Regions from separate parts of the Exiguobacterium sp. s89 genome, predicted to be linked through region 2. Evidence: predicted binding sites of a transcription regulator. Region 2 holds the regulator's gene; the other holds the start of a gene.
The links. Region 2 encodes LexA, which represses DNA repair genes until DNA is damaged. Its sites were predicted from a motif close to CGAACATATGTTCG; they were not measured.
Positions count from the first base shown of each region.

Region 1 (10,199 bases), on a different contig from region 2:
TTTGTCCCCTTTCGGATAGATAAGCTGACCACAGAACAAACACCGTTGTACATCCTGTGGACGGGTCGGTATCGATGACTGGGCTTGAAGAAAACGAAAAAAGTACGGGACAATCACCTGCGACCTTGAGACCAGACGGCCGATTGCCTTGCTTTCCTCTCGGGATGTTAACACCGTCTCTGCCTAGTTTCGCTCACATCCTACCATTCATGTCGTGGCATGGGACGTATCCGTCGAGTTCCGGGAGACCATCCGTTTGGTCGATAAGACGATTCAAGAAGTCAAAGATTCCGGATTCAGTATGCCAATCAGAAGTGGCCATTGGCTGTATCCTTATATGCAAGACAATGACGGAGATGGCATGGTCGGAGAGTAATCATACTTATTCGACGGTCAAATAGAATCACATTGATTAAACGCATCCTCGTAAAATCGAAGGATGCGTTTTTTTTGTCCTGCTTCATTCTGCAATTTTTATACGGTGGTAACACCTGACTTTGAAACGTATTTCACTGTTGAGACTCACGGCTCTCCGATTCGCCTTGGCTGACCACATGTTTGGACATATCGTATAAGCTTACAAACACCATTGCATTCTTCGTCATCTTTTCATCCATCGGTGTTCTTAATTAAAAAAGCATCCGGCAAGCATGCTTCATCTCGATTCTCCTGATTATGCTTACTTGCTCTGCGTCTTCTTGTCTTTACAATCATTTCAATGAAAAATGTACAGGTTGGTCCACCGTGATGGTTGACGGCGTGACATTTGTGTAGACGCGGGGACGTCTTCCTTGAAGGGTGATACGGGTGATGGCGTGATCTTCGATATACAAGTTCAAAGAACTCACCTCAGCCACGATGGATTTAAAGACGAGCACCGCGATCAGGTGAAGCCTGATGCATTCCAGCGGTACATGCTGATCGAGGAGGTCCGGAATCAATCGATCGGACACCTCATAGTCGGATGACATCCCATAAATGACTGAAGATGAATGACCGATTTTGACATGGCTTGGCACTTCTTTGTTGAACAGATAGTGGTCGATTCTCAGTTTGGCAATTTCATCAGGTGTGATACCATTGAACGAAGCGTTATCAAACATAGGATTCCCATGCTTATTATCACTGGAGACCAGCTTGAGATTGATTGTTTTTTCGCCCCCAACCACTTCGACATCCACTTCGTCTACACGCACAAATTCAGCCGAGTCCTCAATCGCTAGCGGTTGCTCCGTTCTCCACATCTGCTTGAGCACCTCCTCGATTCCTTTTGAGTTGGGTTTGGCCTCCAAGATCAAAATGTATGACTTGTCAGAACGATTGTAGCGATAGGAGAAGTAGCGTGCGTGTACACGTCCTAGTAGAAACCAATCTCCAGAGTTGTCGACCACTCGCTGCCCACCATCGAAGAGTGGTGCCGGTGACAGATTCGATCCGGCCTCTCTTGTCTTCACATTCTTGATGACGACGGGTGGACCGGAGAGCTTACCCTTCATGACAGGATGTTGATTTGGGAACTCGTTAGATAGTGCCTGACTGACATACGAATAGAGGTTGTAGATATCGACTTCCCCGCTCGAATTCGTCGCCCCACCTTCCAGACCACGGATCAAATGATCGGTGAAGGCGCCGTGTCCATCACGATCCCAGGCCGACTGATTTTCCGTGCACGCTGCGATGACAAACTTCCCAGATCCTTTGATTTCAAGCCCTCTGTCCATCAGACTGTCGATTGATCGCATGACCGCACCGCTATGGCATGTGTCAAAAAAGCTCAAGACCGTGCGCGCCGGCGTTCGGTCGATATGATCCCGGACGTCGGACATATTGATGCTCGTGTCTCCGATAGCATGACGATCTGCATCGTACGGAAGGAAATACGCACTGGTCTCGCTGAATCCCCCATGCCCCGCCCAATAGAGGAACAAGACGTCCTCTGGGGACGCCTCCTCAAAAAAGCTTCTCAGTGTATGTGTTAATATCGACTTGGTCGTCAAGTTCCCACTCAGAATCTGCACATCGGATTGTCGGAAGATGGCCGGCGCCTCCGTCAACAATCGATTGATTTCGCTGACATCGTTAAAAGTGTTCGGAAGAGCCGTTATCTCATGATTCCGTTGCTCGTTGACTGCGATTAATAGCGCTTTGTACAAACTTACCCCCTGCCTCTCTACTATTTACATATATTGTATTATACAATATACCACGCTCCCACAACGAGGCAAAGGCAACTTCTTATTGCGCTATTTGTTATACGAACAAACCTGTTCACTATTGCTTATTCAGTTAATCCGTCATGCATCCAAGGCCATCTTATGATCAAGTAACTGTCCGCTGGAACATGTTATTGGTAAGTCAGCGTTACCTGAAGAAAATCTATTTTTTCTTCCCCGTCAGGGAGCCTTACCTACAGAGTTTGACTACATAATGATGTGACGATCGAACACAAACATAATTTTCTCACTTGCCGAATAGATACTACATATAGTCTTATCTCTACCATAATCCACCCTTATCATCTATATTTAGTTAAAAAGTTCTTTACTTGTTCGCTGAATCTGTGCTATTATGTTTAGCGTTGTCATTGACATATTGGTACCGGTCGAATATAGTATAAGTAATCAATGAGCAGGCTGGACTGACCAGCCAACAACGGCCCCTTACCTTTCGGTAAGGGGCCGTTTATTTTATACTAATCATATACTGCCTATGAAGGAGCACAAACATGTCAAAACCGGAAAAGGTCTTCAAGTCAACGACCGATCAACTGAAATTGCTACAAGAGCGCGGTCTGGTAATCGATGATCCGATGTTCGCAGAAGAGGCCTTGATTCGAACGAGCTACTACGAAATCATCAATGGCTACAAAGACCTGTTCATCAACATAGACAGTGAAGAAGAGCAATTCGAATCCGGGACAACCTTCTCGGAAATCTATTACCTGTATGAACTTGATAACACCATCCGTTTCGCGATGCTGTCGGCGACCCTTTCCGCGGAGAACCTGTTACGTTCAGTCATAGCCTACGTGCTTGCCGAGAATCACGGTCATTCCGTCAAGGACTATCAACATAACAGAAACTTCCGACAAGGGAAAAAAATGATTCGTGGGCGCGCCAAAGGGAAATTTGAGCGGGAATTATTGTTGCAGATCTTCTCCGAGGTTTATTATTCGACGCATCAACCGATGGCCTATTATCGGGAGACCTATCAGGACATGCCCCCTTGGATCCTGGTGAAGGGACTGAGCTTTGGGAACCTTCAATACCTGTTCAAACTGATGTTGCCGGAATCAAAGACAAAAGTCATCGCACGGGCGACAGGCATGAATTCAGAATTGATCACTGATCAGACCAAACAAGCTTTCGCCGAGACATTCGATATCCTCGTCGCCTTCCGAAATTGGGCTGCCCATGGAGGACGTGTTTACAATCACCGTGTGCGAAAGCGCCTGAGCTACTCTCCGGTCCATACCCGCTTTGGTGTGACACACTCCGCCTATCAAAAACATGACCGTGGCCAAAGTGATGTCTTGAGTTTCATTATCGCGTTGTCTTATTTGAGAGACCGGGGCATCCAGGATGGGTTCCTTCACGCCGTCACGTCAGAGATCGACGATTACCTGATGCGATTCCCCCGACACAAGACGTTGCTGTTAAGGCAGATGAACATCCCGGACCAGCTCTATCAAGAGTGGAGCCATATTCGACAGCATTGACCTGAACCCGCGACCTCTCGCGGGTTTTCGTCGCGCGTCGCCAGACGCGCTCCCGCTCTTGATTTTGACTTTACCTTACGCTCCGTGCCTCCCGTCAGAAAGGGCCAGGAACATAGAGATGCGGCGGTGAGCCAGCAGCTCTTGTTATCGGACCGTCAGGGGGGCAGCGGTGCGATGAGCGACTTCGCCTCGAGGCGTTAGACGCTCACGCATGAGCCCGGATCATCATTCTTTCTCCCATGCACCGTATAGATACACTTTCTTGATTGGATGCTCTTCCGCATCCAGATAGATCACTACGCGAAAATAAGGCGAGTTCCGTCCCTCATCGAACCGGACGAGCGGATCCAACCCTTCGAACGCATAGTCATCAAGTATCCGCTCGTTCATCACGTCTCACCCCTTTCAGTTTTTATAGACCAATTCCCAATACTTATGCGATTCACGCTTCGTTCAAAGACTCACTAAATAAAAATGTATACATGTATACAAATCTACAAGTATCCATGTATACATTTCGAAACAATCAGTTATGTACTTGAAGCGTGTTCGTATTAAAGAAGACCGTCATCTGTTTCAATCGTTCCCCTTCTTTCACTTCACAAAGGATATCCATGCTCACCAACTCGAATGCCTCAGGGTCGATGTCCATCCGTTCGGGAAGTCTTCTAAGCAATACCTCTTTCATCTCTTCAATCGTTTGTTGGTCCAATGTGTGATTCATTTGAATCATCCTCTCCTGTTGATAGCTCAACGATACCTTGAATATGACCTCTCAACATCTCGCCTTGTTTCATGTAAGCCCTGGGCTTGTTTGAAACAAGCCCAGGGCTTACATAGGAAAAACGAACATTTTCACCAAACAAGCACTCATTTTTCATTAATCCAAACATCGCAAATACACATTCATGAAAAAACAGAGCAACGTGATTTCTTTATGCCTTTAACTTCTCACCAAAACCATTTGTTTTCGCCACGCGAAAACATTCCTTTTCCCGGATCCGAATTCTGGATCCAGGCGAGAGCAACGCGAGTCGCCCCTCTCGTCAAAGAAAAACGCATGTTTTTCCTCCTTGCCCTTTCCGGACGGACCAGGACCGGTCCCCCGGCCCCGCTCCTTTCCATTCAACCCATGTAACCTCGCTGTTTCATGCTGACATACGACTCGTCCGCTCCAAGGATGAGATGGTCGAGCACCGGGATGCCGATGAGGTCACCCGCTTCATGCAGTCGTTCTGAGACGAGGATATCCTCCCGGCTCGGGCTCGGGTCCCCGCTCGGATGTTGGTGACAGGCGATGATGCACGAGGCATTGTTCAAGATGGCGCATTTGAAGATTTCCCGCGGGTGGACGACACTCGAATTGACGCTCCCGACGTGCGCCCGATGGACGCCGATGACCCGATTCTTCGTGTTGAGCATGATGACGAGGAACACTTCACGGTCATCATCCCCGATAAAGGATGCCCCGATTTGTCGGGCATTGTCGGGTGATTGGATGACGGCGTGCTCGAGGGCGATCATTTCCTCTCGAATCTCTTGCTTGATACGGATGACCTCGACAATTGATGATAGTTCCATGTTGGTTTGTCCCCTTTCGGATAAGCTGACCTCAGAACGAACACCGTTGTGCGTCCTGTTGACGGGAACGAAGCGAGCGTCGGGAGACGGTGCAAGGGCGACCGGAGGGAGAGCCTCAAAAAAATGCGTAGAGCGCACGGAGGGACAGGCTTCCGTAGCCAACGAGCGAAAAGCCTTGCTTTGAGCCAAAAGTGAAGGAAGACGGGACGGAGGGCGCGTCATTTTTTTGACGTTCCTTGCACCGACGACCAGCGAGCTAGAGTACGGAAACAGGACGAACGAATCCCCGATCACGAAAAAGGCTGTTCAAACGAGAGAAATCGGGTATAAAATAAGAACAAACGTTCGCTTTATTAGGAGGGTGATTTATTATGACGATGTATCGAGACCGAGGTGAGCTGAAATGGATCCCATTCCTCATGCCAGAGCACAAGGCGCTACTGACGAAATACTATAAGGAAATCCAAAAGATTGAGATGCCCGATGTCGATGAACAGGTCCTATCGGTCTATGAGAATGTGTTGAATGACGCGATCTTCAGCGGAGACATGGTGGAGGTGAAATATGTGGAGGAGCGGGAGATGAAACGATTCAAGGGGTTCGTGCACCGGACGAACTATTTGGAGCGGACCGTCGAACTGGCCAATCAGCGGGACGGGATCATCCATGTGCCGTTCGAGGTAATCATTCACGTGGAACAATCGATGGACTAACGCCCTGGCAGTTGTTCGAAGTCTGTGTCACGAAAATTATTTCGTGACACAGACTTCCCTAAAAATGAAATAAAATCCTGATTAGCTCTCATTAACTTTATCATCAAAGAATAGCTCCCTAAAACATCAAGACATTATATATTTTTGTACTTCTTTAATTTTTTTCATCTTTTGTGAGAAAGTACATACTGACTCCTAAATAAATAAAGGGTATTCGGATTTCATGGTGGAAAAGGGCTTATAAATCACCCTTCTCAAAATTCTTAATAAGTGTGGAAAAATCGACACCAAAGTTGTCTGTAATGTCGTGATCATTCACTTCATACCAATTGAAAGTATCGTATAACATAGCTTTATTGAAAGCACTTGAATTAAATCGTGGCTTACGCTTTTTATGGAGCTTCTCATTGAAAAGGATTTTGGCTCGTAAGGCATCAAACGAGTAACCTCTACCCATTCGCTCTACCTGCCTAATAATGCTGTTAATTGACTCCGTATAAGCATTAGTGAGCCTTTTATCAAAGTAGTTGAATATTTCGACATGCCAGTTGTCTACGGCTCTCACGAGGTCTTTATATGCGTCTTTAGAGTTGCTGGACATACAACGGTGTCTCCATTGACTATAACGAAGATGACCTTCATCTGGATCAGGAGTATCCCATATCCAGTAAAACTCTTCTTTGAGTTCATAGGCTTCTTTTAAAGCAGGAAGATTACCTAACCAAGTATCTAAGAGGAATGATTCACGTTCATTTAGATCGTGTTTACGCTTTAGAAGGATAAACCTTTCACGCATAAGGGTACGTCTTTCTTTTTGGCTCATATGGGCTTTCAAAGACTTTCTGACGTTATCTAAGGCTTGATTAGCCATTCTAACTACATGAAACTTATCTACGACAACTTTAGCGTGTGGAAGGATAGTGTTCACTGCGTCTTTGTAGGGCTTCCACATATCCATTGTGACGTACTCAATGTAAGTCCTGTCACTGATTTCTGAAAGACGTTGGATGACTGTTTCCTTGTTACGGTTAGGCTTGATGTCATAAATAGTCCTGCGTTCAATATTAGTCAATACAAGCCGAGGTCTACGGATAATATGTATCTCGTCTATCCCAAGCCACTTAGGAGTTTCAAACTGGTATTCACGTTCTTTGAGTGCCACATAGTCCTTAAAAACGTTCCTAATGGTTTTCTCGTCAACACCAACGCTTTCTGCGACTTCTACAAAGGTCTTAGACATGGATTGCTCTTGAATGGACTTTAAAAGCCTTTTGGTCATACTACGCTTTTCATCTACAGATATTAGGCGTTCCCAGAAGGTAGATCCGCATTCACGACACTTGTATCGTCTACGGTTCAATTGTAAGCCCACTCGCTTTAAACGAATGGGCAAATCCATAATTAGTTGATTTCTTGAACTGTGTTTGTACAACTTGTCAAAACCACATTCAGGACAACGTTCAGGTGGTCCGACTGCTTCAACTTTAAACATCATATCGGTTTCATTTTCTTGTGGCGGTTCTATTGTTTTAATGTCTGGTAGGGATAATAAGTCTGACATATTATTCATCCTTTATTACTCTGCGGTGTTAAGGTATCAATTATAGATTTGATGTCGAAATCATCAGTGTTAAATTATTTTTGTGACCACAAATGCACTTAGAAAATCCCTTAAAGCATTAGCTGGTTCACTTGAATAGGGAGTTGTAAAAAAGTTCCCTTAGCCTGCACAACAAGATAATTTCGAAATATCTTTATCGAACGTAAGTGCAGCTAATTTTAGCCCTTCAGCCATTGTTAAATATGGTGCTAGGGTTTCTGTTAAATCTTCTATCGTTAAGCCAAATTTAACAGCTAATGATGCTGCATAGATGACATCTCCTGCATTCTCAGATACAATATGAACCCCTAATACTTTTAGTGTTTCTGCATCTGCTACTAGTTTAAATACACCGGTTGTTTCACGGTTTACAATTGCTCTTGGAACAGCATCTAAAGGTAATACAGATGTCTTCACATCATACCCTTTCTCTTTTGCTTGTTCTTCTGTTAAACCAACCGTTGCAACCGTCGGATTCGTAAACGTAACAGCAGGAACTACCGATAAATCTATTTTTTTGTTTAATCCACCAATAGCATTATCAGTAATAATTCCACCTTCATAGGCTGCTACATATACAAATTGTGGTCCTAAAGTCACATCTCCTGCTGCATAAATCTTTTCATTACTTGTTTGACCAAAATCATTGATCAGGATTTCATTATTTTTTCCAGTTTCAACACCTGCTGCACTTAAATTTAAAGAATCCGTATTTGGTTTTCTTCCAGTGGCAACAAGTAACTGATCTGATTCAATGACTTCTCTACTGCCATTTACTGTTACGTAAACCCTTTTTATCTCTCCACTTTGTTCAACACGCTCAAAAGTTGCCCCTTTGACAAGGTTTATACCCTGTTCAATTAACGCTTTTTCAACTGACTCTGAAATCTCAGGATCATACTCCTTTAAAAGTCGCTCACTTCTTTGCATAAGCGTTATTTCTGAACCTAAATGATGAAATAGTTGTCCAAGCTCCATTCCAATGTATCCTGAACCAATTACAGTTAATCGTTTTGGTATTTTCTTTAACTCAAGAAGTGTTGTACTAGTTAAATAGTCCATTTTTTCAAGTCCTGAAATTTGGGGCAACGAAGGCGATGCACCTGTTGCAATTAAAAAGCGTTTTGCAGATAACTTTGCCCCATTGACCTCAACCGTACTAGCATCAACGAATTTTGCTTCACCTTTAATTAAATCAAAATTATATTCATCAATTAAATCCATATATTTTTGATTCCGAAGTTCGCTCACTAATTTATCCTTTTGCGTGATTAAACTAGCTAAATCCACTTCTCCAGCGGATGTTTGTAAACCTATAAACGGATTGTCTTTTGATAAATGATTGATTTCCCCTGCCCTAAGAAGAGTTTTTGACGGAACACAGCCAATATTCACACAGGTTCCCCCAACCGTTCCACGCTCAATCATTCCAACTTTTGCACCGTATTCTATAGCTTTAATTGCCGAAGAAAAGGCAGCAGCACCAGAACCAATAATAAGAAGGTCATAATTGTCTTCATTAATTAACGCCACGTTTTCTAGTGATGATACTTCTTCAATTTCTCCGGCTTGGTAATTTGCTTCATCAATCGCCTTTATTGCACTTTCAACCTCAATATCATCGGGCAGTTCAAATACTGCTTCACCACGACGATAACTAGACTCAATATTTTTAGCACCTATCTTTTCAAGTGCTGATTCTACGTGTTTTTCACAACCCGTACAAGTCATTCCTGAAATGTTTACCTTAAATTTATTCATAAAAAAGCTCCTTTCGTTAATTAATCTCTCATGTTAATGTTTCTATTATTGGACACGAATGTAATTGCTTTTCATCTGGACATCGTTGTTTTAAGTCGTCTAACATAGTTTCAATTCGTTTTAAATCCTCTATTTGTTTTTGCACTTCCTTTTGTTTTTTAGAAACAAATTCGAACATATCTTGACAACGAACTTCATCTTTATCTACAACACCAAGTAATTTATAAATCTCGCTTAAAGAAAAACCAAGTTCCTGTATTCGTTTAATAAACCCAACACGCTTAACGTCATCATATGAATATATCCGATAACCAGCTTCCGTTCGGTGAGGTTCTTGTAATAAATTTTTTCGCTCGTAATATCTGATCGTTTCTTTATTAACTCCACATTTATCTGCAAACTCACTAATGCGATAAATCATCTTATTTCACCCCATGAATATTATAAACCGTGTACCATAGTACACGGTCAAGTAAATTGGACTATTTTATTTTTTTCCCAAAGTATCACTCGTATGTGATTGATACTTTTATATAATATTATTGATTATCCTAACATCCCACCAGAAAATCCGATTTAAACACCAGTTGTTTTTAAACTATTAAGAAAGTAATTCCACTATATATTCCGAAGACCCTAAATAAACAAAAAGAATAACTGACTCAAGAATGATATGCTCCCCAATAGGTAGACAGATGAAATAACAAATCTGTTTATTCTATTGGGGAGTGTTTTTTTTATGGCGAGAAGTCGGCATTCAATCGAACAAAAACTGGCTGCACTGCGCATGATGGAAGAAGAAACGCATACATGGAAGGAAATCATG
Region 1 is NZ_JACSKS010000006.1:3,941-14,139, forward strand. Features, by position in the region: gene KNO96_RS14445 (hypothetical protein) at 194-322, opposite strand; gene KNO96_RS12700 (caspase family protein) at 711-2,153, opposite strand; gene KNO96_RS12705 (Abi family protein) at 2,726-3,718, shown strand; gene KNO96_RS12710 (hypothetical protein) at 3,944-4,108, opposite strand; gene KNO96_RS12715 (hypothetical protein) at 4,245-4,442, opposite strand; gene KNO96_RS12720 (JAB domain-containing protein) at 4,844-5,299, opposite strand; gene KNO96_RS12725 (YolD-like family protein) at 5,671-6,012, shown strand; gene KNO96_RS12730 (ISL3 family transposase) at 6,251-7,573, opposite strand; gene merA (mercury(II) reductase) at 7,733-9,373, opposite strand; gene merR (mercury resistance transcriptional regulator MerR) at 9,402-9,794, opposite strand; one part of gene KNO96_RS12745 (IS3 family transposase) at 10,113-10,199, shown strand, end outside.
Region 1: a site for LexA is predicted at 5,634-5,647, ahead of KNO96_RS12725 (YolD-like family protein). Genes of this name have one in related genera too.

Region 2 (10,199 bases):
GAGGGATCGGGACACGTGGTCCTGGTGAGACGAAGCTTGAGTCGGATCGTCGCCATATCAAGCGTCGCATTGATGAGATCACAAAACAACTCGAAGGAACAGTCGCGCACCGTGATCGTTACCGAGAACGCCGGAAAGAAAATCGTGTGTTCCAAGTCGCTCTTGTCGGGTATACGAACGCTGGGAAGTCGACAATCTTCAACCGGTTGACGGATGCGGACACGTATGAGCAGGATGAATTGTTCGCGACGCTCGACCCGTTGACGCGTGAGCTCGAACTCCCGCGTGGTGGGAAAGTGCTCATCACGGATACGGTCGGATTTATTCGCGACCTACCGACTAAGCTTGTCGCTGCGTTCCGTTCGACATTAGAAGAGGTGGTCGGTGCCGACCTGATTCTCCATGTGATTGACGCATCGAATCCACATTACTTGAACCAAATCGATACGACCAATGCGGTACTTGAAGAACTCGGTGCGAGTGAGGTGCCCCAACTCGAGGTGTATAATAAAAAAGACCGTCTCACGACAGACTTTGTCGGCGGACCGTTGTTAATCTCGGCAATCGCACCAGAAGATATCGAGACGTTGACAGGTGCGCTCGAGGATAAGATTGCGGACATTTTGACAAAAGTTCATGTCATCCTACCGGTGACGGCTTTTGAACATTATCATCCAGCCAAAGAGGTGATGTATCGTCTTCAAGAAAACTTCTTAGAGGATGGCTCTGTCGAATTGGTCGGTTATATGAGAGAAGACACGCGTCTATACGCGACGCTAAAACAATTTGAGGTGTAAGTATGTGGCAAGAAAAGATTGAACATTATGATACGCTCGCGCCGTTCGTGAAAAAAGCGGAGGCGCGGGTCAAACCATTTTTTGAGAAGATTGACGAGACGGCCGAATACAACCAGTATCGCATCCTTGAATCTTTTAAGAAACACAAGGTGTCTGATTTCCACTTCAATCCGACGACGGGGTACGGGTATGATGATATCGGTCGAGACACGCTCGAGTCGATTTATGCGGATGTGTTCGGAGCCGAGCTCGCGCTATGTCGACCACAGATTATCTCTGGTACCCACGCGATTGGGATTGCCTTGTTCGGTGTCCTTCTACCAGGTGATGAACTGCTCTATATCACAGGGAAGCCGTATGACACGCTCGAGGAGATTGTCGGGATCCGAGGCGATGGTCGCGGCTCGTTGAAAGAGCTCGGTGTCTTGTATGACACAGTGGAATTAAAAGAAGGTCGTGAAATCGATGTCGATTGCGTCATCGAACGGATTCGTCCCGAAACGAAACTTGTCGGGATTCAGCGTTCGAAAGGATACGCGAACCGTCGCAGTATCCCGGTCGAAGAGATCAAAGTTGCCATCGAGCGCATCAAAGCGGCGCATCCGCATGTGTATGTGTTCGTTGACAACTGTTACGGTGAATTCGTCGAAACGATGGAGCCGACACATGTCGGGGCAGACTTGATGGCCGGCTCCCTCATCAAAAACCCGGGAGGTGGATTGGCGAAGACGGGTGGATATATCGCCGGTACGAAAGAGTTGATTGAACGCTGTTCGTTCCGGATGACGACCCCAGGTATCGGAAGTGAAGCCGGACCGTCACTCTACTCGCTCCAGGAGATGTATCAAGGCTTCTATATGGCTCCTCATACGGTTGCGCAAGCGCTGAAAGGGGCACACTTGACGGCCAGTCTCTTGTCACTAGTGGGGTTTGAGACCGATCCGCACTATACGACTGAACGAACGGATTTGATTCAGTCGGTGACGTTCCGTGACCGTGACAAAATGATTGCGTTCTGTCAAAGCATCCAAATGGCATCTCCTGTAAATGCACATGCATTACCTGTGCCGGCCTATATGCCGGGTTATGAAGATGATGTCATCATGGCGGCGGGGACATTCATTCAAGGCTCGTCCATCGAACTTTCGGCTGATGGACCACTTCGAGCACCATACACAGCGTACGTCCAAGGTGGTCTGACGTATGCTCACGTAAAGGTCGCTTTGATGTTGGCGTTGAGCCAATTACACGGCAAGGGCTTAGTAGCATTCGACGAGCAAAATCAGTCAACGCTTTTGTAACTGTTCTGTCATGTTAACTTTGTTAACATCTATTGACAGGATTGTTGTCATGTATTATTCTCACATTGTGAGACAGAAAAGGAGGGGTAAGGATGGCCGATCAATTTCGTCGCTCCAACCCGTTGTTTCCGATTGGAATCGTCCAAGATTTGACGCAGCTGACTGGTAGGCAGATTCGGTATTATGAAGAACAGGGTCTGGTTTCTCCTAGTCGGACAGAATCGAAACGACGACTTTATTCCTTTAATGATGTCGAACGTCTACTCGCAATCAAGGATTACATTGACCAAGGTTTTAACTTGGCAGCGATTCGCCATATGTTAGAGCAAGAAGGTGGAAAAGGAGCAGAAACGTCCGCTCCGGCTACACCGGTTGATGAAACTCCGAAGATTTCAGAAAAAGAGTTACATCATTTGTTGAAAACACAGCTTCAAGAAGCCGGTCGCTTCAATAAGACGTCGCTCATTCAAGGCGAGCTTTCTCGTTTTTATCGATAACGCCGCACACATCAACCATTACGCAATGTGAGAGGGGACATTTTACCATGGCCAGAAAAACGTTCACAAAAGAAGACATCAAACGCATCGCACAAGAGGAAGACGTACGCTTTATTCGTCTTCAATTCACGGACATCCTCGGAACAATCAAAAACGTCGAGGTGCCGATCAGCCAATTGGACAAAGCACTTGATAACAAAATGATGTTCGACGGATCGTCAATCGAAGGATTCGTCCGCATCGAGGAATCAGACATGTACTTGTATCCAGACCTCAACACATGGGTTGTCTTCCCGTGGACAGATGGCAGCGGAAAAGTCGCTCGCTTAATTTGCGATATTTATAACCCAGACGGTACACCATTCAGCGGTGACCCGCGCGGTACACTCAAACGTAACCTTGAGAAGATGCAAAAACTTGGATTCACAGCGTTCAACGTTGGTCCAGAGCCAGAGTTCTTCTTGTTCAAGAAAGATGCATCAGGCCGTCCGACACTTGAACTCAACGACCAAGGTGGATACTTCGACTTGGCGCCAGTTGACCTCGGTGAGAACTGCCGTAAAGAGATCGTCATCGAACTTGAAAACATGGGCTTCGAAATCGAAGCGTCACACCATGAAGTCGCACCAGGACAACACGAAATCGACTTCAAATACGCAGATGCTGTCACGACGGCAGATAACATCCAAACGTTCAAGCTCGTCGTCAAAACGATCGCTGCAAAGTATGGTCTTCACGCGACATTCATGCCAAAGCCACTCTTTGGGGTGAACGGTTCAGGAATGCACGCGAACATGTCACTCTTCAAAGGCGACACGAACGTCTTCTACGATCCGAATGGCGACATGGAACTTTCAGACACAGCTCGTGCATTCACGGCTGGTATCTTGGAGCACGCTCGTGCCTTCACTGCAGTATGTAACCCGACTGTGAACTCATACAAGCGTCTCGTACCAGGCTACGAAGCACCTTGCTACGTTGCATGGAGCGCACGTAACCGTTCACCACTCGTACGTGTACCGGCAGCACGTGGTCTCTCGACTCGTATCGAAGTACGTTCGGTTGACCCGGCAGCGAACCCGTACCTCGCACTTGCTGCGCTCTTGGCTTCAGGTCTTGACGGAATTGAAAAAGATTTGAATGCTCCAAAACCAATCGACAGCAACATCTACGTGATGGACAAGCCTGAGCGTGTAGCGAACGGAATCGACGATCTCCCGGCGACACTCTTTGACGCACTCGAAGTCCTTCGTGCAGACAAGGTCGTCATGGAATCGCTCGGTGAACACATTGGGGAGCATTTCCTCGAGTTAAAAGAAATCGAGTGGGATATGTTCCGTATGCAAGTAACAGAGTGGGAACGCGATCAGTACTTGACGCTCTACTAATAGAAGAAATATGCTAAAGAGCAATGAATGACCTTCTTCAGAAGTATCGTTCATTGCTCTTTTTTGCTGAGTTTCAGATGAAGCAGAAATGCAAAAGGATCACCTCCACGAGCGTGGAAGTGATCCTTTGTTAGTTAAAACGCTTTTTTAAAAAACGTTGATGTATAGTCGAGTGTCGTATGGAGTGTCGTCGCGAAGACGAGTCCTAGAAAGAAAGACATGCCATGAACGTCCACCCATGAGCGAATTTCCGTTTCGTATGCCGTGAATGGTAAGAGAAGTACCAGTGGGAAACCGATATATACAATCCGAATCACATCGCTCAAACCAGGAAAATGTGATAGTAGAGAGCGATGCGGCATAAGTTTCACATATGGGAGCCAAATCAATTTGAGTGGTCCCCATCGATAATACGCATCTGATTTTAAATCGAGGTCCGGGGAGAGCCAGAGCGTTCCAATAATCGCACCGATTATGAATGCGAGCGGGACGTCTAAATCAATAAAAGGCGTGGCAACCGCAAGTGCGCCGGTTGCCACGAGATTCGTACGGGTATGGGTCTTACCGCTAGCCATTAGTGAATTGTCCGGTATACGCCGATAACTTTCCCTAAAATTGAGACGTTGTCAAAATACATCGCTTCTAACTCGTCGTTTTCCGGTTGAAGACGGACTTTTGAAGCTTCCTTATAAATACGCTTCACAGTCGCCTCGCCCTCTTCTGTCATGGCGACGACAATCTCTCCATTGTCGGCAGTGCTCTGTTGGCGGACGAGCACACGGTCTCCGTCCAAAATCCCTGCATTGATCATTGAATCTCCAGAAACGGACAGCATATAGACGTTATCTGAACCAACGATATGTGCCGGAAGAGGGAAGTGCTCTTCCACGTTTTCGATGGCGGTGATCGGTGTCCCCGCGGTGACTTTCCCGATGACCGGAACGTACATGACGGACTCTTGCTCATCCATTGTGGATGCATCTTCACTCAGAATTTCAATTGCACGGGGCTTCGTCTTATCCCGACGAATCAAACCGCGTTTCTCTAGGCGATCTAGATGACCATGTACGGTCGAACTAGAGGCAAGACCGACTGCTTCTCCAATCTCACGAACAGAAGGTGGATAGCCTTTTGCCCGAACTTCGTCTTTGATGAAATCAAGAATCTGTTGTTGTCGCGCTGACATTTTTTTCATTATGTTCACCTCGATATAATCGAATAAACTGCAATCGCATCCTATTCTTTATGTATTTAGTGTAACACAAGAACACATGAGCGTACAAACATTCGTTCGTTATTTTCCCTTGACCGAACACGAGTTCTTGTTTTATGATAAGAACAGATAAACGAACAAATGTTCTAACGAACATATATTCTTATACAGGAGGTAAGGGAATCATGAAAGATACACTCAACGGAATCATTTTAGTCGGAATGCTCTTAGTCGGGATGTTCGCCTTTTATTTATCTGGGGAGGTGCGTGGGGGAACGACACCAGTTGAACCGATCATGACATCGGAACGTACGATTGAAGAAGAGGTCGCCAATGTCGAGGCAGAGTCGATTGAAGCGCAAATCATGGCAGAGCGAGAAGAACATAATGAACGAAAAACAAAATGGTATGCCGCTGAGTGATCGTTCAGCATTGCGAACCGTTCTCAAACTGTGTATCGTAAGGAATGAATGCGATGAAAGGGAGTGATGCGATGCGAGTCGTCATCTATTGTCGGGTATCGACGAACAAGTCTACCCAAGAGACATCACTCAGTCGGCAAGTCGAAGAATTACAAGAACTAGCTTCGCGTTTAGGGGCCGACATTATAGATGTCATCACAGAACAAGAGAGCGGTTATGAAGTTAATCGACAGGGGCTGCTCAATTTACTTGACCACGTATCGACATCTCAGTTGGATGCCGTGCTCGTCACCGATGACAGTCGTTTAGGACGAGGAAATGCCAAAATTGCGATACTACACACATTAATGAAGCATGATGTGCGATTGTTGACGATGCAGTCGACTTCGGATTACGTTGTTTCTGATGCTGAGAAGATGGTGTTAGAGATTGTTAGTGTCGTCGAAGAGTATCAACGGAAAATTCATAACGCGAAGATTTCCCGCGGAATGCGTCGTGCGGTCGCCAACGGTTTCAATCCACAACGTAATATTGAGAACAATGATCAAGGTGGCCGACATCGGATTGAAGTTCCGATTGAAGAGATTATTCAATTGCGCGAGCGGGGGTTGACGTTTGCCGAGATTGCGGCGACACTTCGCGGATTCGGATACGAAGTATCAAAAGCAACGGTCAACCGACGCTATCTCGAACACCGGTCAGTTGCTGAAACTTGATTCTTCCTCTCTGATTTTGTAAAGTAGAAGAACAAATTCACGAGAGAGGGGGCGAGTCATATGTTAGCACCCGGACAATTGGAGCGAATCAATTTCCTCGCCAACAAAGCGAAGACGGAAGGACTATCTCAAGAAGAGATGAACGAACAACAAGACTTGCGTCAAGAATATTTGAAGGCGTTCCGTCAATCTTTCAAGTCTCAAATGATGGGCATGAAAGTCGTTGACCCAGAAGGAAACGACGTCACGCCAGAGAAATTGAAAGAAGAACAAAAACGCCATCGTGGTGAGTGATGCTGAATGCACATCCTATTTCGCATAGGATGTGCATTTTTGTTATACACGAACAATCATCAGACGAACGGATTGCGTTCTTTTTCATGCAATTGAAGGAAACGATTTCATGTAATGTGTTATACTAATTAATTAGTTGTGACACACGAATGAGTATGATAGAATATGACGGGTAGAAAACCTTCTTAACACAGAGAGGATGAAATTAGTGGAAACAACTACTAAAGAATTATTAGCGATTAACTCGATTCGGACGCTCTCAATCGATGCGGTCCAAAAAGCAAACTCTGGTCACCCAGGAATGCCGATGGGTGCTGCACCGATGGCGTTTACACTTTGGACAGACAAAATGCGTCACAACCCGAAAAACCCGAACTGGTTCAACCGCGACCGTTTCGTGCTTTCTGCGGGTCATGGATCGATGCTCTTGTACTCGCTCCTTCACTTGTCTGGATATGATTTGTCAATGGACGACCTTAAATCATTCCGTCAAATGGACTCGAAGACACCAGGTCACCCAGAGTATCGTCACACGGCTGGGGTAGATGCGACAACGGGACCACTTGGACAAGGGATCGCGATGGCTGTCGGGATGGCCATGGCAGAGAAGCACTTAGAAGCGACTTACAACCGCGACAAGTTCAACGTCGTTGACCACTACACATTTGGAATTTGCGGAGACGGGGACTTAATGGAAGGTGTCTCGGCGGAAGCGGCATCACTCGCTGGTCACTTGAAACTTGGTAAACTCGTTGTCCTTTATGATTCAAACGACATCTCACTCGATGGTGACCTTCACAAGTCATTCTCTGAGAGCGTTGAAGACCGTTTCAACGCCTATGGATGGCAAGTCATTCGTGTCGAAGATGGAACAGATATCGATTCAATCGCAAAAGCAATTGATGCAGCGAAAGCTGAGACGTCGAAACCGACATTGATTGAAGTCAAGACGGTGATCGGATTTGGTTCACCGAACAAGTCAGGGAAGTCGGCTTCGCACGGGGCACCACTTGGAGATGCTGAAATCGAATTGACGAAACAGTTCTACAAATGGGAAGGCGAGTCGTTCTACGTTCCAAACGAAGTATACGACTTGTTCAATGAGAAAGTGGTCGAGCCCGGCGCGAAGTACGAGTCAGACTGGAACGAGCTCGTTGAAGCATACAAAGCGGCCCATCCAGAGCTTGGTGCACAGTTCGAACTTGCGATGAACAATGAGCTTCCTGAAGGTTGGGACAGCGAGTTGCCGACATTTGAAATCGGTTCGAAAAAAGCAACACGTCAAACGAGTGGCGAAGTGTTGAACGCAATCGCGAAAGCAGTACCGACACTCTTCGGTGGATCGGCTGACCTTGCAGGTTCAAACAACTCGATGATCAAAGGTGCAGTGGACTTCGATGAAGACCCGGCCGGTCGTAACATCTGGTTCGGTGTACGTGAATTTGCGATGGCGGCAGCTGTAAACGGTATGGCGCTTCACGGTGGAGTACTTCCATACGGTGCGACATTCTTCGTCTTCTCAGATTACCTTCGCCCTGCAGTTCGTCTTGCTGCGCTCATGGGACTCCCATCGACGTTCATCTTGACACACGACTCAATCGCAGTTGGTGAAGATGGTCCAACACACGAGCCGGTCGAACATTTGATGAGCTTCCGCGCGATGCCAAACCTTTCTGTTCTTCGTCCGGCAGATGGTAAAGAAACGATTGCTGCTTGGAAACAAGCTGTGACATCGAAGACGGCACCATCGCTTCTCGTCTTGACTCGTCAAGCATTGCCTGAACTCGAAGGCACATCGATTGAAACCGCAGCAAAAGGTGCTTACGTCGTTGCAGGTGAATCGAAAGATGCAGACGTTCTCTTGCTCGGTACAGGTTCTGAAGTACACGTCCTCGTTGAAGCGCGTGAACAGCTCGCATCAGAAGGTGTGAAAGCGGCAGTCGTCTCGATGCCATCATGGGAACTCTTCGAAGCGCAATCTGCTGAGTATAAAGAATCTGTCCTTCCGTCTTCAATCACAAAGCGTGTGTCACTTGAAGCGGGTGCGACACTTGGTTGGTACAAGTATGTCGGATTTGGTGGGAAAGTACTCGGAATCGATAAGTTCGGAGCTTCAGCGCCTGGAGATCTCCTCATGAAAGAATACGGCATGTCAGTCGACAACGTCGTCGATGCAGTAAAATCACTTTAATCTTAAATTGATTATTTATGACGGCCATTCATTTGGCCGTCACTTTTTTTCTAGACGACTAGCGAAGTTGTTCGATTTAGTGTATAGTAAAAAACGATGTTTCATATGGTAGAGGAGGTAAAGCCTTGAGTACATTATTTTGGATTCTTCTTGTCGTGGCAGCACTCATCGGGGGTATCGCGATTGGATTCTTCATCGCGCGTAAATACATGATGAACTACCTTGAACAAAACCCGCCAATCAATGAAGATATGATTCGTACGTTGATGATGCAGATGGGTCAAAAGCCATCACAGAAGAAAGTCAACCAAGTGATGCGCGCCATGAACGTGCAGATGAAAGATGAAAAGAAGTCATAATGAGTCGTGAAAGCACTTCGGTCCTCGAAGTGCTTTTTTTGTCTCCTCATTTTGTTAGACAATCGAACAAACTTTCGCTACGATTAAGAAATAATCTTCATTTGAACTACCTCCACCTACGCTTCGCTTAGAGGTGGAGGATTCCTGAGTCATCCTCTCTAACGAGAGAAACGTGATCAGGCTAACCCCGTCGTCCCGACGGTTGAAGAAGCTAACATGCGTTCAGCTTCTAATTTCAAGTTCATACCTGCGTTCACATCACGGTCATGATGGAGTCCGCAGTTCGGGCATGTCCATTCACGCAAGCCAAGATGCTTCACGTCTTTGTGTCGATGGCCGCAACTCGAACAGAGCTGGCTCGAGGCGAAGGTCTTCCCGACCCTCACGACGGTCTTCCCGTACCAGTCGGCCTTATACTCGAGCATGCGAAAGAACTCCGACCAGCTGACCTCGGAGATCGACTTGCTCAACTTGCGGTTCTTACGCATGTCCTTCACCTGCAGGGTCTCGATGCCGATGACGTCGTGGTTTTTGACGATCTCGGTCGACACCTTGTGCAGGAAGTCGGTGCGTCTGTTGGCGATCTTCTCATGGATGCGTGCGACCTTCCGCTTCTGCTTCTGGTAGTTCTTCGCCTCGGAAAGTCTCACCTTCTTGTTCAGGGCGATGAGCTGACGACGGGACAACTTGCGTTGCTCCCGCGCCAGTTTCTTCTCGAGCGTACGGAAATAACGGTCGTTCTTGTATAATGTGCCGTCCGATAGAATGGCAAAATTCTTCAGCCCGACGTCGACGCCGACCGATGAACCGGTCTTCGGCAGTTCACCGATCTCCTGCTCTGCGAGAAGGGAGACGAAATATTTACCCGAAGCTGTTCGTCGGATCGTGGCGTTCAGGATGCGACCCTCGACGTGTCTCGAGTTGGCGAAACGCACCCATTTCAGCTTGGGGAGTTTGAGCTTGTTCCCGACGATCGAGACCTCGGGGAGCTGGGACTTCCCCTGGATGTTCGCCGTATAGG
Region 2 is NZ_JACSKS010000001.1:267,162-277,360, forward strand. Features, by position in the region: gene hflX (GTPase HflX) at 1-797, shown strand, start outside; gene KNO96_RS01380 (methionine gamma-lyase family protein) at 800-2,098, shown strand; gene KNO96_RS01385 (MerR family transcriptional regulator) at 2,191-2,595, shown strand; gene glnA (type I glutamate--ammonia ligase) at 2,643-3,983, shown strand; gene KNO96_RS01395 (metal-binding protein) at 4,118-4,558, opposite strand; gene lexA (transcriptional repressor LexA) at 4,558-5,178, opposite strand; gene KNO96_RS01405 (hypothetical protein) at 5,382-5,618, shown strand; gene KNO96_RS01410 (YneB family resolvase-like protein) at 5,690-6,334, shown strand; gene KNO96_RS01415 (DUF896 domain-containing protein) at 6,395-6,628, shown strand; gene tkt (transketolase) at 6,828-8,819, shown strand; gene KNO96_RS01425 (YneF family protein) at 8,945-9,178, shown strand; gene tnpB (IS200/IS605 family element RNA-guided endonuclease TnpB) at 9,355-10,199, opposite strand, start outside.